2 regions of the Lacimicrobium alkaliphilum genome follow, and region 2 is predicted to be linked to the other one. Evidence: predicted binding sites of a transcription regulator. Region 2 holds the regulator's gene; the other holds the start of a gene.
What was found. The regulator sigma-54, encoded in region 2, starts transcription at its own class of promoters, with help from an activator protein. The targets are predictions, from matches to a motif close to GTTGGCACGNNNNTNGNNT.
Positions count from the first base shown of each region.

Region 1: a site for sigma-54 is predicted at 7,184-7,202, ahead of AT746_RS13260 (THxN family PEP-CTERM protein). Genes of this name have one in related genera too.

Region 1 covers NZ_CP013650.1:2,912,386-2,928,467, reverse strand. The annotation lists gene prsT (XrtA/PEP-CTERM system TPR-repeat protein PrsT) at 1-652, shown strand, start outside; gene AT746_RS13285 (PEP-CTERM sorting domain-containing protein) at 831-1,613, shown strand; gene AT746_RS13280 (FAD-binding oxidoreductase) at 1,751-3,367, opposite strand; gene AT746_RS13275 (PEP-CTERM/exosortase system-associated acyltransferase) at 3,380-4,246, opposite strand; gene AT746_RS13270 (patatin-like phospholipase family protein) at 4,509-5,366, opposite strand; gene AT746_RS13265 (YdcF family protein) at 5,487-6,245, opposite strand; gene AT746_RS13260 (THxN family PEP-CTERM protein) at 6,331-7,113, opposite strand; gene AT746_RS13255 (S1 family peptidase) at 7,438-8,190, shown strand; gene AT746_RS13250 (nucleotidyltransferase family protein) at 8,187-9,236, opposite strand; gene AT746_RS13245 (HprK-related kinase A) at 9,233-10,096, opposite strand; gene AT746_RS20180 (hypothetical protein) at 10,122-10,250, opposite strand; gene AT746_RS13235 (twin-arginine translocation signal domain-containing protein) at 10,389-11,012, opposite strand; gene prsK (XrtA/PEP-CTERM system histidine kinase PrsK) at 11,224-13,248, shown strand; gene prsR (PEP-CTERM-box response regulator transcription factor) at 13,390-14,748, shown strand; gene AT746_RS13220 (Na+/H+ antiporter NhaC family protein) at 14,903-16,082, shown strand, end outside.
Region 2 covers NZ_CP013650.1:677,631-693,712, reverse strand. The annotation lists gene AT746_RS03310 (trypsin-like peptidase domain-containing protein) at 1-1,077, shown strand, start outside; gene murA (UDP-N-acetylglucosamine 1-carboxyvinyltransferase) at 1,111-2,367, opposite strand; gene AT746_RS03300 (BolA family protein) at 2,373-2,630, opposite strand; gene AT746_RS03295 (STAS domain-containing protein) at 2,660-2,956, opposite strand; gene mlaC (phospholipid-binding protein MlaC) at 2,953-3,606, opposite strand; gene mlaD (outer membrane lipid asymmetry maintenance protein MlaD) at 3,660-4,121, opposite strand; gene mlaE (lipid asymmetry maintenance ABC transporter permease subunit MlaE) at 4,138-4,914, opposite strand; gene mlaF (phospholipid ABC transporter ATP-binding protein MlaF) at 4,914-5,711, opposite strand; gene AT746_RS03270 (calcium/sodium antiporter) at 6,042-6,998, shown strand; gene kdsC (3-deoxy-manno-octulosonate-8-phosphatase KdsC) at 7,015-7,569, shown strand; gene lptC (LPS export ABC transporter periplasmic protein LptC) at 7,566-8,129, shown strand; gene lptA (lipopolysaccharide transport periplasmic protein LptA) at 8,113-8,646, shown strand; gene lptB (LPS export ABC transporter ATP-binding protein) at 8,646-9,371, shown strand; gene AT746_RS03245 (RNA polymerase factor sigma-54) at 9,459-10,934, shown strand; gene hpf (ribosome hibernation promoting factor) at 10,957-11,244, shown strand; gene ptsN (PTS IIA-like nitrogen regulatory protein PtsN) at 11,257-11,700, shown strand; gene rapZ (RNase adapter RapZ) at 11,697-12,545, shown strand; gene AT746_RS03225 (HPr family phosphocarrier protein) at 12,542-12,823, shown strand; gene rluF (23S rRNA pseudouridine(2604) synthase RluF) at 13,039-13,782, opposite strand; gene AT746_RS03215 (AEC family transporter) at 13,813-14,724, opposite strand; gene mgtE (magnesium transporter) at 14,886-16,082, shown strand, end outside.

The DNA.
Region 1 (16,082 bases), 2.1 Mb from region 2:
ATTGGCCAGGCTGGAAGGGGAACTGGCATTGTCGGCCAGGCGCTACTCACAGGCTGAACAAAAGTTCAGAGATTTTTATCAGGCCAGGCCGGGCTTTGAAGCCGCTTCGTTGCTGGCTATTGCGCTGCAAAATACCGACAAAGTCCCTGAAGCGGCAAGGTTGCTGGAAGCCGAATTTGGGAAATTGCAACGTCCGATGATGGAATATCATACGCTGGCGGAGTTCTATTCCAACAATGAGATGTATTCACAGGCTGAGCAGAAATATGAACAGTTTTTACAACGCTACCCTGGGCATTTTCCCAGCCTCAACAACTATGCCAGCCTGAAAATAAAGCAGCAACAGTATGATCAGGCCCTGGTACTGGCTAAACAGGCGCAGGAAGCCGCACCTCAGGTACCCCAGGTCATGGATACCCTTGGATGGGCCTATTACAAGACTGGTGATATAGAGAATGCCGTACGCCTATTGAAAGAGGCGGCACGTAAGCTACCCGCTGATATCAATGTACAGATGAATCTGGCCGAAGTATTGGTGGCTGCAGGTGATGCACAATCGGCTTTCAGTATTCTGCAAAAGGTGGAGCCAGAAGATGACCAGCAAAATGAAAGGCTCCAGCGCCTTAAAGCAAAAGTGGGGGGAATGGGGTGATATATGCTCAGCAAAGATGTCAGAACTTTTTACAGCTCCCGATAAACAGGCATATAGCTTCAACCTGCAATTCAGAATAAATGTATAAAAAACAATTGGTTGTGTGGTTATTTTAAAGTTGGCACATAAGGTGCATTGATTACTCTGCCAGATTCATAACGATTAGTAGGATGTAATTATGAAGAAGTTCGTTAAAGCCGTTGGCGCATTATCGCTTGCCGCACTTAGTTTCTCTGCCGTGTCTTCTACAATAGATGCCGGCGGTATCACCTGGGATGCTTCAACCCCAGCTAACCCTTACATTGCTGATGTTTCATTCCAGCAGTGGTTCACTAATGGTACTTATGGTACTGCTGGTGGCGTTTCAACTATCACTGCTGATAGTGCTGCTTCAACGGCTCCGGCCTTTGGTGCTTCATTGAGCGGTGTGGGTCGCTTCTCTCAGTTTAATGATGGGCGTGATCAGTTGTTCGGTACTTTCTGTTCAAACGGATTCGGCACTTGTGAACTGACGTTTGCATTTGGTGGTCTGGTTGCAGTGGGTCAGAACCAATGGGATCTGTCGAATAGCTGGTTGAATGTGTATGTTGATGACAGTCTGGATTTTGGTCCTGCTAACTCAACTGCTTATCAGCGTTATAACCAAGCTCAGAATGGTGACCTGTGGGCATCTTTCACCTTTGATACTTTCGATCTTGATAGCGATAACCTGAATGCAGGTTTCGTAGACTCTTATCTGAGTATTGTTGAAGGTGTAGGTAACCCAGACGTAGTGGAAGCCCTTAACTTCCATGACGGTTGGTACGATATTTTCTACACTGCTTCTTCACAGATTGGCAGCAGCGGATATTCTATCAGCAGTAACGGTCAGGTTTCTCAGGTTCCTGAACCTACTACACTGGCTGTATTTGCTTTAGGTCTGATTGGTTTGGGTGCTGCCGCACGCCGCCGTCGCGCTTAATAAAGCCAAGTAAGAGTTTTGAAAAAAGCGCCGTAAGGCGCTTTTTTTATGTCCAGAATAAAAAGTAGGGTCAGAGTAAACTTATGGAGCTCGATTTACAGGCCTGATAAGTTTACTCTGACCCTACTTTTCTACTTTCAGGGGTTGTAGCGCCCCGGAGAGAGCACATTATTAGGATCCAGTGCCTGCTTCAACTTGCTGATAACCTGCCAGTGAGAGTCCTGACAGTCCAGCAGATTCTGTTGCTGCCGGATATTCAGCCTGTACGGCACAAACCCCCGCTTTAATCCTTGCTGAACCAGCGCTTTCAGGCAGTTGTGGGCCTGGGTGCGGCTGTTTTCATCAGCAAGGTTAAAAACGATAGGAATGGTCGAATCGACACAATCATGCTTGAGATTAGTAAAGGTGATCAGCGGTTCGATCCCGAACTGCGGGGTCGTGGTGCGTATAAAGTCTACAAACTCCCGCATTTTGTTACTTTGCATCGGGATCAGTGGGGCATACCAGAGCAGTCCGCAACCGTCCTGATCGGGTAACAGTGTTCTGTCACTCTGAACTTTTCCAGTACGCCAGTAAGCCAGTGGTAACGCAACCTGATTAGGCTGGCCGAGCATAATCTGCATTCCCTGCTCCAGAGAGTTCAGTTGCTTCTTAATGTCTTTAAGCGGGCCGAAACTGAAATGATCAGTGACGGCTCTGGCTGCTTTGAGTAGCAGGCTGTCGGAATATAATAACTGGCCTAACCCTTTGAGTCTTCTCCGGATAGCGGATTTTGCGGCTCTGACTATACCGGCTTCTCCATATATAGAGCCAACGATCAGCCAGCCAGGTACATCATGGCGTTTTACCAGTGTCGCAATTTGCTCATCTGTCATCACCTGATGAGCATTACCATTGGGATTATCTGCCATCATGGAAATCAGTCGGCGCCTGTCCATCAGGTTTATTGAGCCGACAATACCCTCGAAATCTTTGAGTATGTCCCTGACTGCATCACTCAATCGAGTGAATTTGCTCTCGTCAAAGCAGCGCAGATAAAAAGCGGTGAAGGCTTGTGGTTTTTTGCCCAGGCGTATGGTCATCTGTGTGACCACACCCAGGTTGCTCTGAGTCATCAGGCCATCCAAATAAGGCCCTAACTTCCATTTATAGGTTTTATCGATAAAGTCGGTGTTGCTGGCATCCAGCGCTGAGATGGGAGAGCCATACTCCTTATCGCACAGTTCAGGATGCGGTAACACCGCTTTTAGTGCGGTGACAGCTTCAAAGTGATCAGTGCGAGGGGTAATGCCATAGCCTCTTTCCAATGCATTAGCAAGGATACTGCAATTGGGCCCTGCTCCTGTTACCGGGGTCATCCAGCCCCAGCTATGCTCTGTCAGATAATCGCAAAGCTGTTGCTGCGTTACACCAGGCTCCAGGGTGATCAAACCCAGCTCTTTACTCACCGGGTAAATCTTGTTCATAAGGCTAAGATCCATAATGATCTTGGGCTTTTCTGTCTCCAAATCAGAAACTGAGCCATAGCCCCAATTTTTCGCGGAGCTGACCGGATATAAATGAAACCCCAATTTATTAGCCAGTGCCGTCAGTTCACAGACTTCTCGGGCAGTTTCCACTTTTACTGCAGCGTCCAGTGCAATAGGTGTTGAAAAAGTAGTTTTGCCGTATGTTAGTGTGGCCTGTTGTTTATCCAATATGCGTGCATCTGCCACAGACAGCAGCTGTTTCAATTGCGTAAAAAATTCAGTCATAAGAAGCTTTTTTTAATAAGCAAGGTTAAATGAGGGGACTTTCTTTTCGATACTGTAGCGGGTATTTGTTTTCTCGGCCGAGGTATCAATTGGAGCATCCTGCAATTGTGATGAGATTTCATGCTGAACATAATGTAACAGCTTCTTAAAACCAGGAGGAAGACTATCAAGTAGCACCTGCCGGTTAATATAATAAGGTGCTCTTTCACCATGATAATCCACGACAGGACCTATCTGCTTGAATGGAATTCCGACCAGGCGCAAACTTCTTGCTAATCTGGGCTCCATCATCACAAAGCAGTGATTTATACCTTGTTCCAAAGCAATTGAGGCTGCAGCCATATAAAGTCCTACAGCTATAAAAGGGAAGCAGCGCAGCTCGGCTTCCGAATAACTTTCTTCGTTAATCACACCAGTCGCAGCACCCTTGAATTTATCCATCTGACGTCGTCTGAACTGTTCTGGCACTGCAAGTCTTGATATCTCGCAGATCTCCGTGCGAGGGAAGTCCCAGGGAGCATTTTCATCACAACTTATCGCTTCAGAACAATATTTTTCAATCGGCAACAGTTCATCTGCGGATTTTGAATAAACAATGCGAACAGTACCGGCAAATTTCCCGGAAGGCTTATGTTCAATAACACAGTGATAGGAGTGAGGGTCAAAATCATCAGTTTCCAGACCCGAGGCTCTCTGTGGCTCAAACTTCAGTTCTTCGCAGTAAACCTGATGACGCATCCTGAAAGACGTTGCCTGCAACGCCTCAGAGCCTGCATATCGGGGGCGAAGATACCTGGCAAAATGCGCAGAAATATTTCCCGCTTCCCGATTGGCAAAGAATTTTAATGCAACCCTTGCTACAGGCCCGATAAAGGGCATCTTGGTCGCTTTCCTTAGATTAATAGGTGGCATTAATACTTATCTTTTCCCAGTGGTCTTCAAATCTTATGCCAGCCTGTCTGTGCGTCAAGGGTATTTGTTGAAATTCGGTAAATTAGTCGCAACTAGACCGCGATTGACTCATAAAAGAGCTGTTAGAGTTCTTAGTTTCGGAGAAAAATTACCTTAAGTCATACTTCAAATATCTGATTTTAAGCGGCTTTATCATTGCTGCTGTTAATCGGCACAGAAGCCGGGGTTGTTACCTTTGGCTTTTCAATAGAGGGGATATCTTGGTTGGCAGAATGGCTTTGGCTGTGTCATAACCTAATGCGTAAAGGGTATCTTTCTGCGCTGCAGTCATATCAAAATCAACTGCAGAGAGGGCGCCGGTATTGATCACTACCGTACTGTGCCAATAGCTGGCATTGACATACTCTCTTGATAGCGCAGTCATAAAGGTACGTATAAGCAACAGAATGTACTGAGTCAGTGGAACCCAGGAGCGCTTTACGAGTGGCTTATATTCATTGTTACTTTTTAGCCGGAAGCAAACAGAAGGCGTGCCATCTCCAGCCCAGTCACGAAAAAGCGCATCCTCTGACAAGATTGCCCCGTCCACCAGTAAATGTTCCTTATAGGATTTAAAGCTGAAAAGCAGCGGAATCGACATGGAGAACCTTACAGCCTGAGACACCCGCATGGTTGGTGAGGTTACCCGGTTGAAAATCACCGGGCCACCACCATTGACGTCTGTTGCCACTATGTGTAAGTCAATCTCCAGTTGTTCGAAGGTTTTTCCACTCAGCTTCCTGTCCATCCAGTGCTCAAATTTATCTCCCGAGCTCAGGCCTCCGTCCCTTAGCAGACGGATCAAGGAAAACCCTCTGAACTGCCGGAAGTTGGTTTCCAGTGCCAACTGATGAATCTCCGATAATGACATACCAGTGCTGTAAAGCGCCGTAACAATAGAGCCTCCGGACACACCTACCAGATGCTTAAAACCAATTCCCAGATCTTTAAGTGCTGCCAGAATGCCAATATGAGCGGGCAGCCTGGTGCCTCCGCCTGAAAAAATCGGGATGATTTCCTGTGGAAGGTTGTCGGTATTGTCGGTCATTATAATTCAGATAAAAAATCTTATTTATCAGTTAATTATGGTTCAAGTTCGGGTAAGTACAAGGCGCCTGGGCAGTATTTCTGATTTCTGGCGTTGGAGCTAAAAGCAGCACAGGAGTAATTAAAGTGCTCGGTTCAGATATTGATAGGCGAGCCCTGCCCATTCGTAAAAGGCTCTGTGGCTGCGCTCAAGACTTGTCGTATTTGGCCAGCCCCAGTCAATAGATTGGCTGCTCAGATGCTCAACAGGCACTGGAATGACATTAATACCTTGCTGATTCAGATAGTATTTGGCTCTTAACTGATGACTCGCTGAGGTGACCAAAGCAACAGTTTTTCCCCGCAGGTGTGACGCCAGGGCCTGAGCCTCTTCTTTCGTGTTGGTTCCTGAAGGAACACTGACAATATGCTCAGGCGATATGCCCAAGGCAAGAAAAAATGCCTTGTTGGCCTCGGCTTCAGATTGTTCACGATATTTGAGTATGCCTCCGGAAACATAGACAGGTTTCTGCTGGTATCGGTACATTTGGCTTGCCTGCAGGTTTCGCAGTAGTGAGCACCTGTGCCATCTGTCTGCAAAAGGCCGTGGAGTATCTTCATAATGTCTGCAGCCCAATACCAGAATAGCATCAGCCTGCTGTAAGACCGGCGCGTCGGCCTGAATAACAGGGTATCGGCGTTCTATGGGTTTCAGCATCATATTGCTAGTCATTGGCAGGCTACACCAAAGCAAGAATACAGAGGCCAGTGTCAGCACAAACCATGCGGTTTTATTGGCTTTAAACAGAAGCTTTAACAGCAGTGCAATAAACAACAGAGTGAAGAAGAGATTCAGAGGCTGAATCAAAAAGTGCACTGTATTGCGAAGAAGTTCAATCATAATGAGAGGGGGGCGGGACGCGTTAGTGGCACAAATAAAAAGTGCGACCCATTGGTCGCACTTTCTGTTAACTTTCTAGAGTAGCTTACTTGCGAAAGCGTCTTGCACCTAACATCAGCAGACCCATACTCAGCACTGCGATAGAGGCTGGCTCTGGAATTTCCTGAGCGGTGATATTGAAAGCAAACTGTACGTTGTTATCACCACCTTCCTGAGTGGTAAGGCCAAAGCAACCTGCCGCAACACCAGCAGCAGCGCAGGCATCAGCGCCTAACAAGCCAAGACCTGGAGCTACGATTTGCACGGTATACATATAACCGTTAAAGCTGAACATACTGATTAAATCTGCAGCTTGCAGTACAAAAATATCATCACAAACAGTAGCCGACCCATCTATACAATCGCCTGCAACATTTGGAGTCTCAATAAAGTCGATTGAGAAGTTTGAACTGAATGAAGCGGTTTCGCTTGAACCATCATAAGGAGGGTTCGGTTCTGCTGCAAACAGAGTCAGGCTACTGAAAAGAGTGGCTGACTCCAGTGTGGCAAAAGAAGAGCTAATAGAGTTATTTGTGTGAGTGATTTCCGCTGTTTGTGCACCTAGTCCGTTGGTGGTGACACTGCCGGAAGCCACTGTAGGATCAATAGTTAATCCGCTTCTTTCTGACGCCGCTACGCCACCCCAGCTTATTTCTGAAGTGGACACTGTCTGGCTACCACCGCCGGCAGAGAAGGTTGGGGCATCAGGACCAGCTGTTACCCACTCAGTGACAACATCATAATCCCATAATGTAACCATTGATGCACTGGCGACGGATGATGCGACCATTGCCGCGCCAGCCAAACTGTTTAAAAGTAATTTATTCATTGTTTCAATCCTCGAAATCTTGTCAATTATTAGCCTTGGGCTTACTTCACTACACCCGTCCCACTAGATAAAGCAATTACCTTGCCAATAATTATGTCATTGAAAGTAAAGGAAAAAATATTTTTATGATAAAGCAGGTGTTAAAGAATCAGACATCGGTTTACAGTATTCATTACGGTATCGATACTAGGAATTGCGTACTGTGGGTCGTTGTCATTCAGGTCAGACACTTTTTCTTGTTGTTGAGCTTAACAGAGGAGATACTTTTCCCGGATAGCAAACAACCCTGAACCCATTACTATTTGTCAGAAAAGGAAATTTGCCATGTTTAAAATCATTTCTCTGGTAGTACTCAGTGTTATTAGTTTACACCTTCAGGCACAAAGTTTTGAGTCAGTGGTATCGAAGGTAAAAGGATCGGTGGTCGGGATTGGTGTGCATGATCCGCTAGGGGCTCCTAAAAACACCTTACAAGGTACCGGCTTTGCGGTTGGGGATGGTAAGCATATCGTCACCAATTTCCATGTGGTGGAGCGCGCACTGGATGCAGAATCGATGCAAAAGCGCGTGGTATTCGTTGGCCAGGGCGAGCGTCCGGATGTGCTGGAAGCTGAAATTGTGATTACAGACCCGGCTCACGATCTGGCTGTGCTGAAGATAAATAAAAAGGTGGCTCCTTTTAAGCTGGCTGAAACTAAACGCTTGCCGGATGGCAGAGAAGTGGCTTTTACAGGCTTTCCGATAGGTGCGGTACTTGGACTTTACCCTGCCACTCACAGGGGGTATATTGCAGCCAGTACGCCAGTGGTAACACCAAGTGCCAATGCACAACAGCTCAGCATTGAGATGATCAAGCGAATGAAAGAACCCTTTGTGGTTTATCAGTTAGATGCTACGGCTTATCCGGGTAACAGTGGTAGTCCGGTTTATGATGTTAAAACCGGGGAAATTGTTGCCATTATCAATAAGGTCTTTGTGACGCAAAGTAAGGAATCGGCCCTTTCAGCCCCCAGCGGTATTTCCTATGCGATACCGGTAGAGTATCTGCAGAGGTTGTTGCAGGAGCTCAACGATTAAGCCGTTTTCTGTTGATACAACCTGGATAATGACTTTCTGAGTAAATGAGGAATTAAAAGTTTGAGCGGCATACGCAGCATGTGACCCCGCCAGTAAAGGATCGTGGCGGCGATATGGCGCTTCCAGGTTCTGGAGCTTTTGTGGTTGGGTGTAAATATATACCGGAAGCTAAAATCCAGTATCAACCCGGGGCGTTTTAAGGTCCGCCTTATTGGAGTATCAAAAAGCGTATTGCAGTAGTAAAAGGCCAGCTCAAGATAACCTTTCAGTCCCAGCACATCAGCTCTGCTTTTCAATCTGTCAACAAAATCACTTTCCATACTGCCGAAATGCCGGAGCAGAATATCCAGGTCTGAAAGATCCCTCAGTCCGTTATGGAATTCACTTTCGGTAAACAGGTGGCAGGCACTATGGATTACCAGATCTTCGGGGGTAAGAGTCAGTAAATCTCCGACATTTTCAAGCTCAACCTTTTGTGTTTTAAAGCGCTCTGGCTGAGGGCAGTCCCTGTTGGTCAGTGGCAGAATATTATGATGCACATCCAGTACAGTTCGGGTTTCACTATGTTTCAGCGGCGGGATTTCATGCATCCACTGTCGGTAATAGCGATCGTCATAATCATCTACAAGGGTGCGTTGCCAGCCGTCACCAAGCAGACTGAATTCAACCCGTTTAAGACTGGGTTTATCAACCAGAATGTCGATGTCAGAAAAGCGCCGACCTTTGGCAACGTCCAGGTCATGAGCGATATACGCGGCGCCTTTAAGCAGCACCCACCTTTGGCAACGCTGATTAAGTAACCTGCTGAGTGAGTGAAGTTCACACTTTGCCTGTTGGATTTGTCGCTGTGCAACTTTCTGCTCGGAAACCAGTGGCCACCTGGCAAAACCGGGTATTGTTCCCTGATATTGACTGTCTAGCAGCATGCAGGCCAGTCGGCCTGACAGGTTGGCCATGCGCGCCTGACTGAGAATTGTCTGCCAGTCATTATCGTTAAATTTCTCGACGATACTGATATCTTTCAGAGTCTCAAGTAACAGGCTCATGAATTCTGCACCAGATTTTCAAGAGTTTCTGAGGCATCTTCGAAGCGGCTGTACTCAAATTCAAAGCAGGGAGTTTGCTGTAAAATGTCTGCAATTTTATGAAAGCCTTCCACCCCGAGTACATTATAATTAAAGCTATTGTCGATCAGTCTCTGAAAGCCCTCGGGTGCTGATAGCGGCGACAGACTGGCATTACTGCCGGCTTTATATTTCGGAAACACAATGCAGTGCAAAGGTGAACTCTGGTGCATGCTGGTAACACTCTCCTGGCTTGGTTTCATCAGTGCTACCGTGCCTTTGAGCGTGTCATGGGCGATATCACCAAACTCAGCCTGGCTGAAATGATGTTTTAAAATATCAATAGCGTCATTCTTAATATTGATAGGTCGTGCCAGAGGTAACACTTCCTCGCTCTGCAGAGAGAGCAGAGCCAGTTCATCCGAAAATAAACGCCAGCCGGAGAGCATCATCGCTGCAGTCAGCGTGCTTTTTCCTGAGCCCTGAGTGGCAGGCATCATGATAACCTTGCCATTTTTCTCTATGACGCCGGCATGCACTATAAATAAATGGTGCGCATGGTTGGCAATACACCAGTTCATCCCCCATTCCAGCATGGGGTAGGCCTGATCCCTGGGCAATGGCTTAAAAGGATTGATTTCATCCATAAAGAATTCAACCTGGGGGCGAAACCAACGGCGGTGACTGAGAGGCGTCTTTACCTGTACATCGAAGTCTGTATATGAGGGGCAGGGATAACTCAGATGATGTGCATAAAGTTGCTGTATTTGCCGGCTCACGGAACTGAGATTAGTAGACAGGGAAAAGGAGAAAGGACCTATGGCAAGACGGTGATTATACAAGTTGATACTCTTAATCCGCTAATGCTTATTGTGCAGGGGTTGCAGTCGATAGTTCTATAATACCCAGATCCACAGCCTGTTCAATAAATTCGTCTGCCTGTTGTGGTTCAATAAAGGCATAGATGTCAGACTTTTTGACAGAGCTATCTGACACTCTGGCCTGTGCTAGTTTTGCGATAGCAGTGGCGTAAGGCTCATTTATCAGTTGAGTTGCATTTGTCAGCTTATTAAAAACTGCGGCCCCTTCAGGAAGGGGCCGGTAGTCACAATGTTTTGAAAGTTTCAGCAACACTTAGTCAATGTTCTGAGCAGATTCCCAATCGGCCATCATGACCTCGTCTTTGCCATTGGCGTATATTTGCTGAACATCATAGGTTGTCAGAGGGAAGTAGAAACCCTGAGCGAGATCATCGACGATCTGGCAGTTTGGATTAGCTTCACATTCAGCCATAGCCGTTTGCCACAGGGCAGCATTCAGCCAGGCACAAGCACATTGACGCTCCCATCCATGGCTTCCGCCGCCTAAAGCCTGACCTACTGTACCCTGAAATGGCGCCCAATTTTTACCCATAGTATGTTGTGCGGGATCAGTCGGGAACAAAGTGGAAAAAGGAGTTGAAGGGCTTACACCGGTGTAAGGCCAGAGGCTGGGGTTAGAACCTGCATTTCCTGATGCCCTGCCATTCATCCAGCCGCCCGGGCTGTATGCAGAGAAAGTGCACACTTCATTTTCGTCGTGATGAGACGCGTTACCTGACAGATTACCGGAAATAGAGCACTGGCTGGCCCATACAGGCTTGCTGGTAATAGTGGTAATCAGTGCGGAACTGACCGCTACTCCCTTTATAAAGTTACGGCGACTGCTTCCCGCATGCTGCGGATTAACGTTCTGCGATTGCTTCTGTTGTTCTGCCATAATGTACTTCCAATATATTTACCGATGAGCGGAATTTATTAAACATCCCTTAGGATGCAAAAAACGAACCAAACATCTATCCTTATGAAAATAAAGGGTTTCTGTCATTGTGAAAATCAACATTTACGGTTAATGTAAAATTTTCCGACTAATTCATTGCGATATTATGCCTGTGATTTTACGGTATGACCAGAACTGAGGGATGACACTGATGTTTGCTGCCGGATATGCGCTGACCTTAGCAGGAAATCTGCTGCTACTGCTACTGCTTTTTACCGTTAAAAAGCCGGGCCTGGCCAAGCGACTACTGCTGTTGGCGGTAGTGGTCAATATGTTGTGGGCGCTGGCCAATCTCGGGTTTGCGGTAGAGCTGCTGAAGCCTCACTGGATGATGCAGGCTGAAGGACTCAGAGGCTTACTCTGGCTGTTATTTACCTGCTCGGTATTAAAGCAGGATCTGGTTCGCTTAAGGGAGTTAATGCTGCAGCCTGTGACCATGATGGTCATCGTACTGCCTGCAGTGGCCATCGCATTACCCTGGCTGTTGGCGATTGAACTGAAGTGGTTGTTCCTGTTACATACTGTCATTGCTCTGGTGGTACTGATTCTGCTCGAAACCCTTTATCGTCAGTCAGGGGAACAGCGATGGCATTATAAGCCATTGGTGATCTACCTTGGCGCCACCAGTCTCTATGATTTTGTGATGTTTGCCGACGCGACAATGGTAAACCAGATGGATCCGTTGTACTGGAGTGCCAGGGGATACATTTATGCGCTGTTATTGCCGGCTCTGGTGGTGGGGATCCGGCGGATCAAACATTGGGGCATAGAGATCTTTATCTCCAGAGATGTCGTGTTGCACAGTACTTTGTTGCTGGCAGCAGGTGGTTATCTGTTTGTTATGGCCGTGGCCGGTTATGCGATACGTTACTTTGGTGGTGACTGGAGCGGTCCGGTACAACTGGTATTGCTGTTCTTGTCTTTAACTTTGTTAGCTGTACTGCTGTTATCGAACAGTTTTCGAGCCAGAGTTAAGGTATTTATTACCAAACACTTTTTTGCTAATCAGTACGATTACAGAGAAGAGTGGCTGAAACTCTCCAAGACGCTGAATGCCAGTGAGAAAAGTCTGCCAAAGGTGTTCGAGAAAGGCCTGCGTTGTTTTTTGCAGGCGATAAATTATGACCGGGGCTTGCTTTTGAAATGTAAGGGACAGCAACTGGACGTCATCAGCGCCACTGGCTCGCAACCCTTAACAGAGGTTGAAAAAGAAGTACTGCAACAGCTCCAGATGTTTTTAAGGCAAAAGCACTGGCTGGTGGATATTGAGGAACTGCGTTATAAACCCTTTCTCTATGAGGGTTTAAAGATTAATCATGCCATATTGAATCAGTGCCGTTTTCAGCTGGTTGTTCCCATTTATCAGGATGAACAGCTCTGGGGTATGGCACTGATGCACACCAGCCAGACTGACAGGATCCGTCTTGACTGGGAGCTGAGAGATTATCTGAGTGCGGTAACCGCTCAGGTGGCCAATTATCTGTTTCATTATGAGGCGGCTCAGGAGCTAGCGGAGAATGCCCAGTTTGCGGCGTTTAACCGTATGTCAGCTTTTGTATTGCATGACCTTAAAAATGTGTTGGCTCAGATCGATCTGATTTTATGTAATGCTGAGCAACATAAAGATAATCCGGAGTTTATTGAGGATACCTTTGAAACACTGCAGCATACCAAAACCCGTATGGACAGAATGTTAAGGCAACTGACAGAGAAGAAGGAATCGCAGCCCAGCACTACAAAAACCACTGACTTGCTGCAGCTTACGGATAAAGTTATACAGCAGCGGTGCCATCAGTATCAGCCTGCACCGGTGGTGCAGAAACTGGCCGATATCAGTTTACCCGTGGATGAGGAAAAGCTCTGCAATGTACTGTATCACCTGATCAGTAATGCCCAGCAAGCCACTGCAGATGACGGTATGGTAACGGTGAGAGTGGGGATGGCTCAGGAACCGGGTTTTGCACTGATTGAGATTGAAGACAACGGCTGTGGCATGAGTGCGGATTTTATTGCCAATCGTTTGTTTAAGCCCTTTGATACGACAAAAGGGAATGCCGGGATGGGTATCGGCGCTTATGATGCCAAAAATTATATCGAGAAGATCGGTGGGCGTCTCGAGGTAAGTAGTACCGAAGGGCAGGGGGCCACTTTTAGTTTGTTTTTACCCATCGCTTAGGTGGAGTTTTTATTCCTCAGCGCCTTTGCGCGATCAATTATACTCGCATCAATATGGCGACATGATAATCTAATCAGGGGCACAACCTCTATGAAAAATAACAACAGGCCCGCTCAAGAATAACAACAGGAATATGCATTTATGGAAAAAATACTGGTTGTTGACGATGACATTGGAATTCAGAAGCAACTGAAGTGGAGCTTCAGTGGCTACGAAGTGATTTTTGCTGATGATCGCCAGTCCGCCATAGCCCAACTCAGACGTTTTGAGCCAAAAGTGGTGACCCTGGATCTGGGATTACCGCCGGATCCGGCCAATGCGTCAGAAGGGTTGCAGGCGCTGGCAGAAATTCTCAGCATTGCGCCACAGACCAAAGTAATAGTGGTAACCGGCAACAACGATAAAGATAACGCTCTGAAAGCCGTAGAACTTGGGGCTTATGACTTTTATCAGAAACCCATTGACTCGGATACCATCAAGATTCTGGTCAGTCGGGCGCTGAATCTGTACAACCTTGAACTGGAAAACCGTCAGCTTGCCCAGTCACAACCTGCTATGGGCAAAATCATTGGCAATAGTGACAGTATTCAGCAGGCCAGCCGCCGCGCCGAGAAAATAGCCCAGACTGATATCAGCGCACTGTTACTCGGAGAGAGTGGCACAGGTAAAGAAGTATTTGCACGCTCTATCCACGACCACAGTGGGCGTCGCAACAAGCCGTTTATCGCTATCAACTGTGCCTCTATTCCGGAAAATCTGCTCGAAAGTGAACTCTTTGGTTACGAGAAAGGCGCCTTTACCGGGGCAAACAAAACCACACCGGGTAAAATCGAAACGGCTCAGGGCGGTACCCTGTTCTTGGATGAGATTGGCGACATGCCAATAGGTTTGCAGGCAAAAATGCTGCGATTCCTGCAGGAAAGGGTGATAGAGCGGGTTGGCGGGCGCAATGAAATTGCCGTGGACGTGCGGGTGATCTGCGCCACGCACAGAGATCTCTCTGCTATGGTGCAGGAACAAAGTTTCCGGGAAGACTTATTCTACCGCGTCAGTGAAATCACCATTAATATACCGCCGCTCAGGGAGCGTGGCAGCGACGTTATTCTGCTCGCCAGAACCTTTCTCAATGACTACAAGGAAGAGTATAACTCCAAGGTTAAGGGGTTCAGTGAAGCCGCCGTGGACGCCATGCTCAAACATCGCTGGCCGGGTAATATCCGAGAACTGCAAAACAAACTTAAATCAGCCGTGATCATGGCCGAGGGTAATGTGATCCAGACCGATGATTTGGGGTTGTTCTCCGATGGTGAAGAGTCAGGCATGCAAACCCTGAATCTGCGTGAGGTACGTGAAGAAGCCGAGAGTAAGGCCATACGTCAGGCGTGGTATCTGGCCGGGCAGAATATGTCCCGCACTGCTGAGTTATTGGGGATCACCAGGCCGACATTGTATTCACTGATCGATAAATATCGTCTCGAGGATATCAAGCCGGCAAGCTGAGTCGTGGATTCAGAGCGTTTTTTTACCTTAGTGACAGAGATTGACTCGAATATTCTATTGAAAAAATGTTAAATTAATGGAATATAAAATCTTTGTCATGGGGAACTCTTGCTGAAGGGGCTCCGCCAATGATTAATAACAATAAAGGTGTCCTTTGTCTGATTGGTTAACGCTCCTTCCCCCCGCTCTGGCCATTATCGTTGTCTTCTGGCGCAAAGAAGTCATCCTCGCGTTACTCGTGGCCCTGTTCAGCTCTGAATTATTACTGATGTTGCAGGGGCAGACCGGGTTTGCCTCCTCCGTGTTACAAAGTCCGTTTCAGACGGTAGAGCGCATTATTTCGGTGCTGAGCTCGCCAGGTAACAGTCGTCTGCTGGTATTTTCACTGATGGTAGGGGCATTGCTGGCCTATATGAGGCACTCTGGCGGGGTGACGGCGCTGGTAGAAAAAATGATCAACAAAGGTGTCGCCAAAAATCAGCGCCAGGTGGGACTGCTGTCTTTTTTCACCGGCGTGGTGGTCTTCATCGAGTCTAATCTGAGCGTACTGACAGCAGGCATTTTGTCCCGTGGTCTGTATGACAAGTTTAAAATGAGTCGCGCCCGTCTGGCCTATGTGATTGACAGTACCAGCGCACCTATTTGTATCCTGATTTTGCTCAATGGCTGGGGCGCCTATGTGCTGGGCCTGTTGGGAACCTATCCGACTGAACAAAGCGCGGTGTCGATTCTGGTCGGCACCATTGCGCTGAATTTCTATGCGCTGATCACTCTGGCCATCGTGCTGTTCACTATTATTACCGGTAAGGTATTCGGGCCGATGAAAGAGTCTGAGCGGGTATTGAGCAAATCTGCCAATCATACCGAAATTGACTATAAGGCGTCCAAAGCCCGCTATATGGTATTGCCATTGATGACAATGGTTGTCGGTATGCTCGGTTTTATGTACTGGACTGGTAATGGCAATCTGACCGATGGTGATGGCTCCAAATCAGTACTCTATGCCACCACACTGGCCTGCATGTTAGCTTACGTGATGATGATAGGTTCAAAGCGCTTTGAGCATAAAGAGCTGGTCAAAGTCGGCTTTGAGGGCATGAGTGAACTGCTGCCGCTGGTGGCAATACTGTTATTTTCACTGGCACTTGGCGGTAGCTTGCGGGTGTTAGGAACCGGAGACTTTATTTCCGGCATTGTCGCCGAATCATTGCCACTGTTTATTATTCCGGCTTTGTTGTTTCTGGCCGGTGCCCTGATTTCTTTTACCACAGGTACCTCCTGGGGCACCTTTGCCATCCTGATTCCGATTGGTATGCCAATGGTGCTCAATCTCG
Region 2 (16,082 bases):
AACTGGGGCGCATTCTTATTTAAATCCATCCTGCTGGGACTGATCATTGCCGTGGTGCTGCTGCTGACGGTACCGGAACTGCGTAACGGTTCAGGATTGTCACTGAAAATATTTGACAGTAACGCCTCGCAACCCGCGCCGATGAGTTTCAGCGACGCCATTGCGAATGCCGCTCCTGCCGTAGTGAATATTTACAGCACAGGCTATGACAACCGCCCGCTGCTATATCGCCGCCAACCGGTAGAACGCACCAGCCTTGGTTCAGGGGTAATTATGACCGCCAGCGGTCATATTCTTACCTGCTACCATGTGATCAAAGATGCTGAGTACATTAACGTTATCCTCCAGGACGGCAGGGTAATGGATGCACAACTGGTCGGTCAGGATCCACATACGGATCTGGCTGTGCTTAAAGTTACCCAGGATAACCTGCCGGTCATACCTCAGACCGAAACCCCAAATACGCGGGTGGGTGACGTAGTACTGGCTATAGGTAATCCGTACAACCTCGGTCAGACTATCACTCAGGGCGTCGTCAGTGCCACCGGTCGGGCTGGATTAAGTAACTATGTGAGCAGCGCCAACTATGCGGATTTTATCCAGATGGATGCGGTACTCAATGAAGGCAATTCAGGCGGCGCGCTGGTAGACAGCAACGGTACCCTGGTGGGGATCAATAACGCCAACTTTAAGACTCTGGATCATAACCGACGCATCAAGGATGTGGCTGGCATTTTCTTTTCGGTTCCCTATGCCCTGGCGAAACGGGTGATGGACGACATTATCGCCCATGGCCGTGTTATCAGGGGCTATCTGGGCATCAGTGGCAGCGAATATATTGACCAGCCTGGCATCCTGGTGACCGGAGTAGATCCTAATGGACCCGCAGCAAAGGCCGGCATCAAGACTCAAGATGTGATCATGAAAATTGACGGCAAACCCATAGAGAGCGCCTTTAAAACGCTGGATTTGGTGGCCGAAACGCAGCCAGGCTCCAAACTCACCTTCGAATTACAGCGGGATGAAGAGGTTCTGAAAACCGAAGTAACCATTACCGAACTGGCCAGTAATGGCTAATTCCAATCAGATTGATATAAGAGGCATTAGCGGCTAGTTCACCCGCCGGATCTTCGCACCCAGGGCACCAAGCTTGATTTCAATCTTTTCGTAACCGCGATCCAGGTGGTAGATACGATCCACCAGCGTCTCTCCTTCAGCAACCAGACCAGCAATCACAAGGCTGGCAGAAGCACGTAAATCTGTCGCCATCACTTGCGCCCCGGTAAGGGCTGAATTGCCCCGGCAAACGGCACTGTTAGCCTCCAGATCTATTCTGGCACCCATTCGCTGCAGTTCCGGAACATGCATAAAGCGGTTTTCAAAAATAGTTTCCGTCACCACACCGGTACCCTGTGCTACAGAGTTCAGCGCCACGAACTGGGCCTGCATATCCGTAGGGAAGCCCGGATGAGGAGCGGTCTTAATATTCACACTGCTCAGGGTTCTGCCCTGCATATCCAGTTCAATCCAGTCCTGTCCGGTGGTAACTTCAGCACCGGCCTCGCGCAATTTGGCAATTACCGCCTCAAGCGTATGGGCTGCGGCTTTTTCACAACGTACCTTACCCCCGGTCATCGCTGCGGCAACCAAAAAGGTACCGGTCTCAATCCTGTCCGGCAGTACACTATGCGCACATCCTTTCAGTGCGCTGACTCCCTGTATACGGATATTATCGGTTCCGGCACCGGTGACTTTCGCTCCCATACTGTTCAGGCAATCGGCCAGATCAACGATCTCCGGTTCACGGGCTGCATTTTCCAGTATGGTTTCACCTTCGGCCAGTACCGCTGCCATCATCAGATTTTCGGTAGCGCCGACACTGACCATATCCATAAAGATTCTGGCACCTTGCAGGCGGCCGTTAACCCGGGCCGTGATATAACCGGCATCCACGTCGATTTCAGCCCCCATACGTTCCAGTCCGGCAAGGTGCAGATTGACAGGGCGGGCCCCAATGGCACAGCCGCCAGGCAATGAAACCTGAGCCTCTCCGTGCTTCGCCAGCAATGGTCCGAGTACCAGAATGGACGCGCGCATGGTTTTAACCAGCTCATAGGGCGCCACCAGATTGCTGATATGACCGGCATCGATAATCACCTTATCACCAGTGGATTTCACCCCGGCACCCAGGCGCTGCAGCAGGTCAAGGCTGGTCTTCACATCGCGCAGGGCCGGCACATTGGTAAAAGTACAGGGTTCATCTGTCAGCAAACTGGCCATCAACAAGGGTAACGCCGCATTTTTGGCCCCGGAGATCTGCACCGAACCCAACAGTGGGCCATTGCCCTGAATTAATAATTTTTCCATCAACATCACTCCGGCATGATGAACTTGCGTTCAGTTCGCCATTGCTCTGGAGTAAAGGCTTTAATGGTCAGGGCATGGATACTGCCATCGGCGATCTGTGCCGAAAGCGGAGCGTAGATCATTTGTTGTTTTTTGACGCGGCTGGCGCCGGCAAAAATCTCGCCGACAGCAATCACCTGATAGTGAGAGCCTTCGCCTTTAACGTAAAGCTCAGTCAGCTCAAGGGCTTGTCTGAGCAGGGTTTCAATTTCATCTGTTTGCATAGAACAACTTATGGCTTGCGGTGGGCCGCTTATTGTAACGGTAAAAGCTCCTGAACGTCGCTGATTTTTGCCAGCTTTAACAGGGTTTCAGGAACATTCTCAAGTTGCAGACTAACAGATTTATGACGAGCCTGGGAGACCAGATCGATCAACCAGGCCAGTCCTGCCATATCGGCCCGGGAAACCTCGGCCAGGTTCAGTTTCAATCTGTCCTGCTGCCAGAATTGCGCCTGGCTGTCCTCAACCTGAGTCAGATTATCCCGGGTAAAGTCACCACACAGACAAAACTCTCCCGTGGCGGTGCTTTCAAGACGCAATGCACTCACGCGTCATCCTCTTTTTTGTCAGTTTCAAGACGGATTGGCTGCTGGTTTTTTTCCTTGAGTAACGCAATAACCGCATCTATGCCTTCCTGACGAATAATCGATTCGAACTCACTTTGCTTACTGGACAACATACTGATGCCCTCAGCAACCATATCGAAAGCACGCCATTCTTCAGTACGGCTGTTCTTGCGCACCTTAAAGGAAATATTGATATCCGGCTTGCCCTGCTCCCTGACTACCGCCCGCACTGTGACCATCTTGTCGTCGCTATAATCCTTGCCAGGTTCAAACTCAACGACCTGGTCATCATACTGGGCCATAGCCAGCGCATAAGTGGTAACCAGATAATTACGAAACTCCTGAATATATTCAGGAATTTTATCCTGTGGTACTGATTTAAAGTGCCTGCCGAGCACCTTCAGGGCGGCAAACTTGTAATCCACATAAGGCAACAGCTCTTCTTTCATGATATCGCGCAGGATCTCGGGATTCTTTTCAATCTCAGGGCGCTCCGCTTTGATCCGGTCAAAGGTCTTGGTTGCCACTTCAGACAGCAACTGATACGGGTCTTCAGGCTCCTGAGCCTGCACACTGAAAGTCAGACTGATGGCCAATACCATCACCCCTTTTATTAACCATTTTACGCTCATAATATCACTCCGTTTAAAGATAAATGCCTGCAACCCTGCGCTCTAACTCAGATTTAATCCCGGTTAAACAGAAACTGTCCAATTAAGTCTTCCAGTACCAGCGCCGACTTGGTATCTGCGATATAGTCGCCCGGCTCCAGCGGTTCTATACCATCAATAGTAAAGCCCGGCTGTAATCCCACATACTGCTCCCCCAACAGACCGGAGGTAAGGATAGAAACTGACGTGGTTTCGGGAAAACCTTTGTATTCTGCGGAGATTTCTAATGTCACGACCGGAGTGTAATCATCGTCATCCAGGCTAATCCGGCCTACCCGGCCAATTACTACTCCGCCCAGCTTAATTGGGGAACGAACCTTGAGCCCACCGATATTGTCAAACTTGGCTTTCAGTTCGTAGGTTTCACCATCGCCGGTGATACCGGCATTGGCCACTTTAAGCGCCAACAACAGCAGGGCGGCGATAGCCAATGCCACAAACAACCCCACCATTATTTCAATTTTCCTTGAATTCATTGTCATTCCTCTGTCACTAACTGCCGAACATTAATGCCGTAAGTACAAAATCCAGTCCCAATACTGCCAACGATGAGTAGACTACAGTTTGAGTCGTGGCCTGACTGATTCCTTCTGAAGTGGGAATACAGTCATACCCTTTAAAAACCGATATCCAGGTCACCACAAAGGCAAACACGATGCTTTTGATCACACCATTGAGAACATCCTGATTGAAGTCTACCGCCGACTGCATTACCGACCAGTAACTGCCCGCATCCACACCCAACCAGTCGACCCCGACCACCTGGCCACCGAGAATCCCCACTGCGCTGAATATCAGCGCCAGCAATGGCATGGATATCAGGCCAGCCCAAAGCCGCGGTGCAATCACCCTTCGCATCGGATCCACTGCCATCATTTCAAGACTGCTTAGCTGCTCTGTGGCTTTCATCAGCCCGATTTCTGCCGTCAATGCCGAACCCGCACGGCCGGCAAATAACAGTGCCGTCACCACAGGGCCCAGTTCACGCAGCAATGACAGCGCCACCATCGGCCCGAGACTTTCTTCAGCACCGTAATCCACCAATACCGTGTAAGCCTGCAATGCCAGTACCATGCCGATAAAGGCCCCGGACACCAGAATGATCAATAAAGACTGCACACCCACAACATACAGTTGCTTGATAGTAAGAGGGAACATTTTCAGCGGCTGGGGTTTGGCCACCACGGCGCTGAACAACAAATAAGTCGCCCGACCCAATCCGGCAAGACGACCAAGTGTTTTATTACCCAGTTGTGCAAACCATTCCATTAATTTGCCTCCAGTAAATCTTGTTCAAGGCTGTTGGCCGGGTAATGAAAAGGCACCGGCCCATCGGCTTTACCTCCGAGAAACTGCTGCACCAGCTCTGATTCATGCTGCCTTATCTCTTGAGGGGTACCCTGACCAATGATTTTTTTATCAGCCAGAATGTATACATAGTCCGCTATGGACATGACTTCTTTGACATCGTGAGTGACCACAACACTGGTGAGACTAAGCGCATCGTTGAGGGCCTTAATGAGTTTCACCAGCACCCCCATTGAGATCGGATCCTGACCGGCAAATGGCTCGTCATACATAATCAGTTCCGGATCCAGTGCAATGGCTCTTGCCAGTGCAGCCCGCCTGGCCATGCCCCCTGATAGTTCACTTGGCATCATTTGCGCAGCACCACGCAATCCAACAGCCTGAAGCTTCATTAATACCAGGATATGGATAAGACGTTCGGACAGATCAGAATGCTCCCGTAACGCGAAGGCCACATTATCGAATACGGTCATATCAGTGAACAATGCACCGCTTTGAAACAACATGCTCATCTGGCGGCGAACCTGAAACAACCGGCTGCGTGTCATACCCGGAATCGACTCATCCTTAAAACGAATATCGCCACTATCCGGACGCAGTTGCCCGCCAATCAGCTTCAGTAAGGTGGTCTTTCCTATGCCGCTGGGTCCCATAATGGCTGTGGTCTTTCCCTTTGGGATGGTGACAGAAATATTGTCATAAATCTGTTTATCCCCCCGAGAAAAGCTCAAATTTTCGATCTTTATCAGGTCTTCCATTCTCTAATCCGGTTTTCTGGCTGTTGTTCGCTCAGGCAGCCTGTTGTGTGGCGTATTGTACTGTTTTTCAAGGGGCAGTGAAAAAGTTAAAAAGTAATAAGTTGTGTTCTAAATAATGAGACAGTCCAACATGATTAACGGATAGGCTTAGTAAAGAGTGACAAACCCGGGAATCGTTCAATAGCGAACCTGATGAATTGTAAACGATAGCGTTTACTTTTTCAATTTGCTTTACCTTATCACTGATTTTATTGCCACTTGGCTCTGGCATAGGCAAAGCCACGGGTATTTGCGACAATCACAGGCATCCAATGGCTGACCCATTTATCTATGCCAATCACACATAGTGTTATCTTCATTGTCGGTTTGCTGGTACTGAGTTGGAGCGCAGACCGTTTTGTCACCGGGGCTGCTGGGCTGGCGGCCTGTTTTGGCATCCGGCCGATGCTGATCGGCATGACCATCATGGCCATGGGCTCTTCAGCGCCGGAGATTCTTGTGGCCATCAGTGCGTCTTTATCAGGCAAGAATAACCTGGCCATAGGTAATGCTATCGGCTCCAATATTGCCAATATCGGGCTGGTGCTGGGTATGACTGCCATGCTCAGACCCCTGCAGGTGGCTTCTGTAACGCTGAAACGCGAAATGCCTGTGGTACTGGCTGTGTCTGTGATTGCTGCTTTTTTACTGGCCGACAGTTTTCTTTCCCGCACAGAAGGTGGCCTGCTTCTGGCCGTATTCGTCGCCACTATTGGCGCGCTGATAGGGTTGTCTTTAACCGCAGGAAGCAGTGATCCGCTGGTTCAGGAACTTACTGCAGAGGTCAATACACGTCACAAACCAATTAACTATCTGCTGTGGCTGTTGATCGGTATGATACTGTTGCCGGTGAGCGCCCACTATATGGTAGATTCGGCTTTGGCCATTGCCCATTTCTATGGGATCAGCGATCTTGTGATTGGCCTGACCATCATCGCTATTGGCACCAGTTTACCGGAATTGGCAGCTTGTATCGCAAGCGTGCTTAAAAAAGAGCAGGATTTGGCCCTTGGCAATATACTTGGGTCCAATATTTTTAATATACTGGCGGTGCTGGCGATGCCTGCCCTGCTCTCACCGGGCAAAATTGATCCCCAGGTGATACACCGGGACGTGCCAGTGATGTTATTACTGACAGGCTTGCTGATCTTTTTCAGCTTTGCCATCAGGGGTAAAAGACGAATTGAAAACTGGCAGGGTGGATTGCTGCTGGCGGCATATATCGCGTTTCAGGTCAGTTTATTATAAAAGAATCAGATAACAGATGAGCCATACAAAAACATTATACGGTACTATGCCCACCGCTTTATTCACGCAATTCTCACGGATAGGGCTGCTGGTTTGTGACGTTGATGGCATATTTTCCGACGGCCGCATCTACATGACTAATCAGGGCGAAGAAATCAAAGCCTTTCACACACTCGATGGTTACGGCATTAAGGCCATTCTGAAACAAGGTATCGATGTGGCAGTAATCACTGGCAGGCATTCACAGATAGTGCAAAGCAGAATGTCAGCACTGGGTATCCGGCATATTATCCAGGGTGCAGAAAACAAAATGCAGGCCATGAGTGAAATACTTGAGCAAACCCCCCACAGAAAAGAACATATCGCCGCGATGGGTGACGATATGCCCGACCTCGGCATGTTTGAACTGGCGGCACTGAAGATTAGTGTTCCCCACGGACATCCTTATATTAAGAAACAAGCCAATTATGTCACACAAAGATCCGGTGGTTTCGGTGCGGTCAGAGAGGTCTGTGATATGCTCCTGCAAGCGCAACATAAACTGGAAGACATCCACGGTAGCAGCACATGAAGCGCATCTATATCAGCATTGGCTTGCTGTTCTTACTGATCCTCGCCACGAATAACCTATGGTGGCTGGAGTCTGAGCCACAGGAAGCTGAACAGCAGGATGAAGCCTTCCTGCAGCCTAACTATCTGGCGTCCAATATGCAGACCAATCTGTACAATGAGCAAGGCCTGCTCGCCCACAGTATCCATGCCAACAGCATGGAACATTACGATTTGCTTGGTTTTACTCTGTTTCAACAGCCTCAGTACAAAATTTATGTCGCTCAGGATGAAGCTCCCTGGGAAGTAACAGCAGAGCAGGGAACGCTGTATGAAGACAACCGAATTCAACTGGAAACGAATGTACAGATTACCAGTCAGGACAAAGATGGTTTTATTCGTACCGTCACCACCAGTTTTATTGAAATTGATTTGACCGCTAAGACCATGATGTCAGATCAGAGCGTAACCATCTCAGGTGACAATTACACTATCAGCGGCAATGGCTTCTCTGCCGATCTGACCACAAAACAATTTGAATTACTGGACCATGTGCAGACAATTTATGGCAAAACGATTTAAGTTTCTGATCCTGGCGCTATTGAGTTTCAATGTCGCCGCAGTGAATGAAGATTTCGATCAGCCGATTAAAGTAAAATCTGAGTATCAGTCGGCTGACGGCATTAAAAAGATCTCTTTTTTCCGTGAAAACGTCAACATTACCCAGGGTAGCCTGGTGATCAACGCAGACGAAGTGGAAGTCGATGCCGGCAAAGGCAAAGGCAAAGAGACCTTTATTGCCCGGGGTACACCTGCCAGCTATGAGCAAACCATGGAAGATGGCAGCCGCATCCGCGCCGCTGCCGAATATATTGAATATCAGGTTGAGGGCCGTACCCTGACATTGAGTGGCAATGCAGAACTGCATCAGAACAGCCACAGCGTGCGCGGTTCATCCATTCAGTTCAATATGGAAAAAGAACAGTTGATGGCGCAGGGCACTGACGAGGAAGATGGTCGGGTAATGACGATCTTTCAGCCCGAGGATTTAAGTGACACCAAAGAAGAGCAACAGCCCGGCCAGGAGCAGCAGGACTGATGTCAGTATTAAAAGCACAGCACCTCGCCAAGTCCTATAAAAGTCGCCAGGTGGTGCAGGATGTCAGCCTGGAAGTGGCCAGTGGCCAGATTGTGGGTCTGTTAGGCCCTAATGGTGCCGGTAAAACCACCTCTTTTTATATGATTGTGGGTCTGGTACCCATGGACAAAGGTCAGATTTTTATTGATGACCAGGAACTGACTCTCGAGCCCATGCATGTTCGCGCCAGGGCCGGTATCGGCTATCTGCCCCAGGAAGCTTCAATTTTCCGTAAGCTGACGGTTTATCAGAATCTGATGGCGATTCTTGAAACCCGTAAGGATATCAATCAGCAGCAACGGGAAGAGGAAGCCGATGCACTTCTGGATGAGTTCAATATCAATCATATTCGCACCAGCTCAGGGATGAGTTTGTCTGGCGGTGAGCGCAGGCGGGTAGAGATTGCCAGGGCACTGTCTGCCAACCCCCGCTTTATTCTGCTTGATGAACCTTTTGCCGGTGTCGATCCCATATCAGTCAGTGACATCAAGAATATAATCCGCCATCTTCGGGACAGAGGCATCGGTGTGTTGATTACCGACCACAATGTACGTGAAACCCTTGATGTTTGTGAGAAAGCCTACATTGTTAGTCATGGGGAGTTAATCGCCCAGGGAACCGCAGATGAAGTACTGAATAACAAGCAGGTCAGAGATGTATACCTGGGTGACCAATTCAAGCTATAGTTAGAGAAAATGCCGTGCGGATATTTGTATGAGAACAGAAGCCGGAATACCCGTAACCAAGGCCCTCGGAACCAGAATAAGAAGTAAATGAAGCCTGCATTACAGTTAAAATTCAGCCAACAACTTACCATGACGCCTCAGTTGCAGCAGGCGATTCGCCTGTTGCAACTGTCCACGCTGGATTTACAACAGGAGATCCAGGAGGCGCTGGAGTCTAATCCGCTGCTGGAGACAGAAGAATCTGCCGATCAGAATACGGAAGAGCGCCGCGATGCCGACAGCCTGAATGGTGAGTCCAACGAAGCCAGTAACAGCAAAGACAGTGACAGCATCGAAACCGGCGAAGCCCTGGAAAAGCAGGAGTTGCCCGAAGATCTGCCGATGGATACTACCTGGGATGAATATTACAGCGCCTCATCGGCACCCGGTTCTTCTGCGGTCAGTGCCGCCGATGACAATATCTATCAGGGGGAAACCTCGGACAGCATTCAGGATCATTTGCTCTGGCAAATGCGTCTGACCCATTTCAGTGACACCGACCAGGCCATTGCCATGGCCATTATCGACTCTATTGACGATGTCGGTTATCTGACCGTCACCACTGAAGACATCCTGCAAAGCCTGGACAATGAAGAAGTAGAACTGGATGAAGTAGATTGTGTACTTAAACGCATTCAGATGTTCGACCCTGTTGGCGTCGGCAGTCGCAGCGTACAGGAATGCCTGCTGGTACAATTACGTCAGTTCCCCCCTGAAACGCCATGGCTGGAGCAGGCAAAATCACTGATCCTCGAATACAGTGATCTGCTGGCCAGCAAAGATTACCGCACCCTGATGCGCAAAGCCCGGCTTAAAGAGGATGAACTGCGTGAAGCCTTACGTTTATTACAAACCCTGAACCCCAGGCCAGGCAGTGCCATCGCTACCAGTGAACCGGAATATGTGATCCCCGATGTATCGGTAGCCAAGAAAAATGGCCGCTGGACCGTAGAACTGAATCCCGACAGCTTGCCTAAACTGAGTATCAATCAGCAATACGCGGCGATGAGCAAGAATACCAGGAACGCCAGCGACAGCCAGTTTATCCGCTCCCATATGCAGGAAGCCAAGTGGTTTATTAAAAGCCTGGAAAGCCGCAATGACACCCTGCTGAAAGTGGCAAACTGTATTGTGCAGCAGCAACAGGGCTTTTTCGAATACGGCCCCGAGGCCATGAAGCCTATGGTGCTCAACGATGTTGCTGAAATGGTGGATATGCACGAGTCCACCATCTCCAGAGTGACCACGCAGAAATATATGCACACACCAAGAGGCATTTTTGAGCTCAAGTATTTCTTTTCCAGCCATGTGGCCACAGAAAGCGGCGGCGAATGTTCCTCCACCGCCATTCGTGCTCTGATCAAAAAACTGGTGGCGGCAGAAAAACCCGCCAAACCCCTGAGCGACAGCAAAATTGCACAGTTGTTGGCCGAGCAAGGTATTAAAGTTGCCCGGCGAACAATAGCAAAATACCGGGAATCCCTGTCGATTCCCCCGTCCAACCAACGCAAAAGCCTGTTATAGGCGAACAAGAGGAAGAGGCATTATGCAAATCAACCTTACTGGACACCACGTTGAAATTACCGACTCTCTTCGAGATTACGTTGACTCAAAGTTTACAAAGTTGGAGCGACATTTCGATCATATCAATAATGTGCATGTGATACTGAACGTCGAAAAGCTCAATCAGAAAGCCGAAGCGACACTGCACCTGCATGGCGCGGAAGTCTTTGCCACTTCCGAACACACTGATATGTACGCCGCTATTGATGGCCTGATCGACAAGCTTGACCGACAGGTGATCAAACACAAAGAAAAGATCAAGCGACACTAAAACTGACTCCGCATGGAAATTAAAGACATCCTGACCCCTGACTGCACCATCTGTGCAGTTCAGGGCACCAGCAAGAAACGCATCTTCGAGACCATCAGCGATGTGGCCGATCAACATCTGCCCGACATTGACCTCGACCCTATTCTTACCAGCCTGCTATGCCGCGAAAAAATGGGCAGCACAGGCATTGGCAATGGCATTGCCATTCCCCATGGCCGCCTGGCCGGGCTGGACAAAGTCATGGCCGTGCTGATCACCAGTGACGGGCCCGTGGCCTATGACGCCATCGACAACCAGCCGGTGGATATTTTCTTCGCCATTTTAGTGCCTGAAGAACAAGCCCAGGGCCACTTGCAGACCCTGGCCACCATCGCCGCCAAACTCAATGACAAGGACGTGGTAAAACGCTTACGCCACGCTAAAACCAATCAGGAACTGTACGAGGCCATAGTGTGAAACTCATTATCATCAGTGGCCGCTCCGGCTCCGGTAAATCCATCGTGCTGCGCTCTCTGGAGGACCTGGGCTACTACTGTGTGGATAATATTCCGGTCAACCTGCTGCCCACCCTCACCCATACAGTGGTGGATGAATACGATCAGGTAGCAGTGAGCATTGATGTACGTAACCTGCCCAAAGATCCCGAAGAGCTGGTAGAGATACTCGATTACCTGCCTGCCACCTGGGAACTGATGATTTTATACTTAGATGCCAGCGACGATGTGCTGATCAAGCGCTTCAGCGAAACCCGCCGTCTGCATCCTCTGTCCAAGCGCAGTAAGTCCCTGACTGACGCCATCCAGTCTGAAGCGGTGTTACTGGCCCCTATCGCCGAACGCGCCGATCTTTATATCGATACCGGTGAACTGTCAGTACACCAACTGGCCGAACTGGTGCGTGAACGTATTCTGGGCAAGAAAAGCTCGCGTCTGGTGCTGGTATTTGAGTCCTTTGGCTTTAAACACGGTATTCCTAAAGATGCCGACTACGTATTTGACGCCCGCTTTCTGCCAAATCCCCACTGGGAACCAGAGCTCAAACACCTGACCGGGTTAGATCCGCAGGTAGAAACCTTTCTCGGCTCACAGGCCATCGTCACCAAATTTATCTGGCAGATACAGAATTTGATCTCCACCTGGCTGCCGCATCTCGAGCGCAATAACCGCAGTTATGTGACCATTGCCATCGGCTGTACAGGAGGCCAGCATCGCTCAGTGTATGTGGCAGAGAGCCTGGCCAGAACCTTTCGCGCGGTACACCCTGATGTGCAGATCCGGCACCGGGAGTTATCGCGGGAATGAGTACCGATAAACTGGAAAAGATCCTGCTGATCCAGAATAAGCTCGGGCTGCACGCCAGAGCCGCCACTCAACTGGCCAAACTGGCCAATCAGTTTGATGCCGAAGTCACCATCCATCAGGGCGATAAATCCGCGTCTGCCACCAGTGTACTGGGCCTGATGATGCTGGAAAGCAGCATGGGCAAGGAAGTCAGGGTAGTCAGCGAAGGCCAGGACGCCGAAGCGGCCATGGCCGCCGTAGAACAGCTGATTCAGAAGAAGTTTAATGAAGAGCAGTGAGTGAGGCGTGAGGCGTGAGGCGTGAGGCGTGAGGCGTGAGGCGTGAGGCGTGAGGCGTGAGGCGTGAGGCGTGAGGCAGAAAAAGCTTGACTCAGGTGTTTGATTAGTCAAAATTTTTCCTAACTCCTAACTCCTAACTCCTAACTCCTAACTCCTAACTCCTAACTCCTAACTCCTAACTCCTAACTCCTAACTCCTAACTCCTAACTCCTAACTCACTCATCCACCGTCTTTTTAGAATGTTGTACTGCCTGATTAATGCGGGCCATTTCCTGGTCCGTTAAATTACGCCATTTTCCAGCCTTAAGATTGCCAAGATTAATATCCATAATCCGCACGCGCTTTAGTCTGGTCACTTCATAGTCCAGGAATTCGCACATACGGCGGATCTGGCGGTTCAGGCCCTGAGTAAGAATAATCTTAAACACAAAACGGCTTTGCGGGATCACCTGACAGGGCTGGGTGACGGTGCCTAATATGGGCACGCCTTTGCTCATCTGGCGCACAAACCGCTCACTGACAGGCTGGTTGACGGTGACAATATACTCTTTTTCATGACGATTGCCGGCACGCAGAATTTTATTGACGATATCACCATCTGTAGTGAGCAGAATCAGACCTTCAGAGTCTTTATCCAGTCTGCCAATCGGGAAAATACGCTGGGGATGGTTGATGGCATCGACGATATTACCCCGTACATTTCGCTCAGTGGTGCAGATAATGCCCGGCGGCTTGTGATAGGCGATATACACCCGGTCTGATTTATCGGCGGCGCTGCTGCCGATGGATCTACCATTGACCTCAACGCTATCGCCCGGGGCCACCTTAGTGCCCAGTTCAGGCACCACGCCATTGATGGTGACTTTGCCCTGTTCAATCAGTTTGTCCGCTTCACGGCGCGAACAATAGCCCGAATCACTGATAAATTTATTTAACCTGATTAACCTGACTTCACTCACTTGCTGGTCCTGCCATACCCAAACGAGCCGCTATTGTAGCGCCCCTAACAGCCAGTACCATAGCGGCAGGGTCAGAAAACTGCAAAACAGTCCAAGGCCAATAAGCGCCGCCACAAATCTCGGCGCCAGCGCCGCGCCTATGGCCAGTGCACCCGCAGAAACCATAGGCGGCATGGCCGCTTCAAATACCGCCACCTGAATTAACAGGGGATGCGGCTGGAACAGCCATAATAGTCCCAGTGCCATTACCGGCATCAGCACAAGTTTAAATACCAGTGCAAAGGCCAATGGCGCACTCTGCCCGCCATCCAGTTGCAGGCGGAACTGAAAGCCCACCGCAATCATCACTACAGGTACCAGGGTAGAGGCCAGAGAGTCCAGCAACAATTCCATAAAAGGCGGGTAACTCCAGCCTTTTAATGCCAGGCCCAGCAGCATGGCGATAAAGGCCGGGAACAACAGCACCTTGGCCAGGATCTGTTTGCCCCCCGGCTTTTCCGTTGCAGGATTAAACCAGGCAGCCAGAATGGTGGAATAGGTAGCAAGGGCCAGAAACGAACCGGCCTGATCGTAGATAATTGCAAAGGGCAAACCGGTATCGCCGTAGAAGGCTTCGACCATGGGAAAACCGAGAAATGAAGTATTACCCAGCGGCAGAACCACCAACAGTGCGCCAATCACGCCGCGCTCCCAGTTCCATAGCTTACCGGCCAGCAACACCGCCCCGGCGGTGATCAGCAACAACATCCAGGGCAATACGGCGGGCATCCATAGCTGAGCGGAAAATTCCAGTAATGGCATTTTTTGCAGCACCAGTGCCGGCAGGGCCACATAAAGCACATACTGGTTCAGGACAATACCGGTCTCAGCCGGAAACTGCCTGACCCGGCGCAATTGCGTGCCGATCAACAGATAGATCAGAACAAGGAAAAAGTTTTCCATTCCAGTACAACGGTCGTAAATAAATGTCCTGCGCAGACTTTACCGTTACCGGCCATAAATAACCATGGTACTTTAGTCACTAATCAGACTCAGATAACTGCTGATCTCCGCGTTCACATCCACTAAACTAAGCTGAAAATCAATAAGTTGCATAAGGGACCATGGAACAAGCCTTCGAGAGTCAATCTCCGTACCAACAGCTTCAGACCATCAATAATGCCCTGAGCAGCGGTATGTATGTGCATGTGCGCAAGATGCTGCACCATATGCCGGCCCCGGACGTGGCGTTTTTGCTCGAGTCCACCCCGGCCAGAAGCCGCGCCGTATTATGGCAACTGATTGACCCCGAATTCCACGGCGACATTCTCGAAGAGCTCTCAGAAGATGTGCGTAACGGCATTATCCGCCAGATGATGCCGGAAAAACTCGCCGATGCGCTGGAAGACATGGACACCGACGATCTGGCCGAGCTGCTGCGCGGGTTGCCGGATGCCATCTTCCAGGAAGTATTGCGCTCCATGGACGAGCAGGACAGACAGCGGGCAGAACAGGCGCTGTCTTTCGGTGAAGATACCGCCGGCTCGATTATGAACACCGACACTATTACCTTAAGACCCGAGGTAACAGTGGATGTCATTCTGCGCTATCTGCGTTTAAAAGGAGAGATACCTGAAGATACCGATGCCTTCTATGTGGTAAACCGCCATGACAAGTTGATTGGACTGGTACCGGTGATCCGACTCTTAACCGCCACCGCCGATATGACAGTGGAAGAGCTGATGGATGAAGACGCCGAGCGCATCCCGGTGGATATGCCAGAAGGTGAAGTAGCGAAAATGTTTGAGCGTTACAACTGGGTGTCAGCACCGGTAGTGGACAAAGAGAACCATCTGCTGGGGCGCATTACCATCGATGACGTGGTGGACATTATCCGTGAAGAAGCCGAACACAGCATGATGAGCATGGCGGGTCTGGATGATGAAGAAGACACCTTTGCCCCGGTGCTCAAAAGTACTCAGAAACGTTCCATCTGGCTGGGGGTAAATCTGGTCACCGCGCTGCTGGCCGCCATGGTCAGTGATATGTTTGAAGAAACCTTAAGTCAGCTCGCCGTACTGGCTATTCTCAACACCATAGTACCCAGTATGGGCGGTGTCGCAGGCAGCCAGACCCTGACGCTGGTGATCCGCGGCATGGCATTAGGTCATGTCAGCGGTGGCAACAGTCGCTGGCTGATCGGCAAAGAGCTGGCGGTGGGAGCGCTGAATGGCGTCATCTGGGCTGTGCTGATCGCCGGTGTGGTAGCCCTTTGGAAAGATGATCTGATGCTTGGCGCCGTGATTGCCTTTGCCATGATG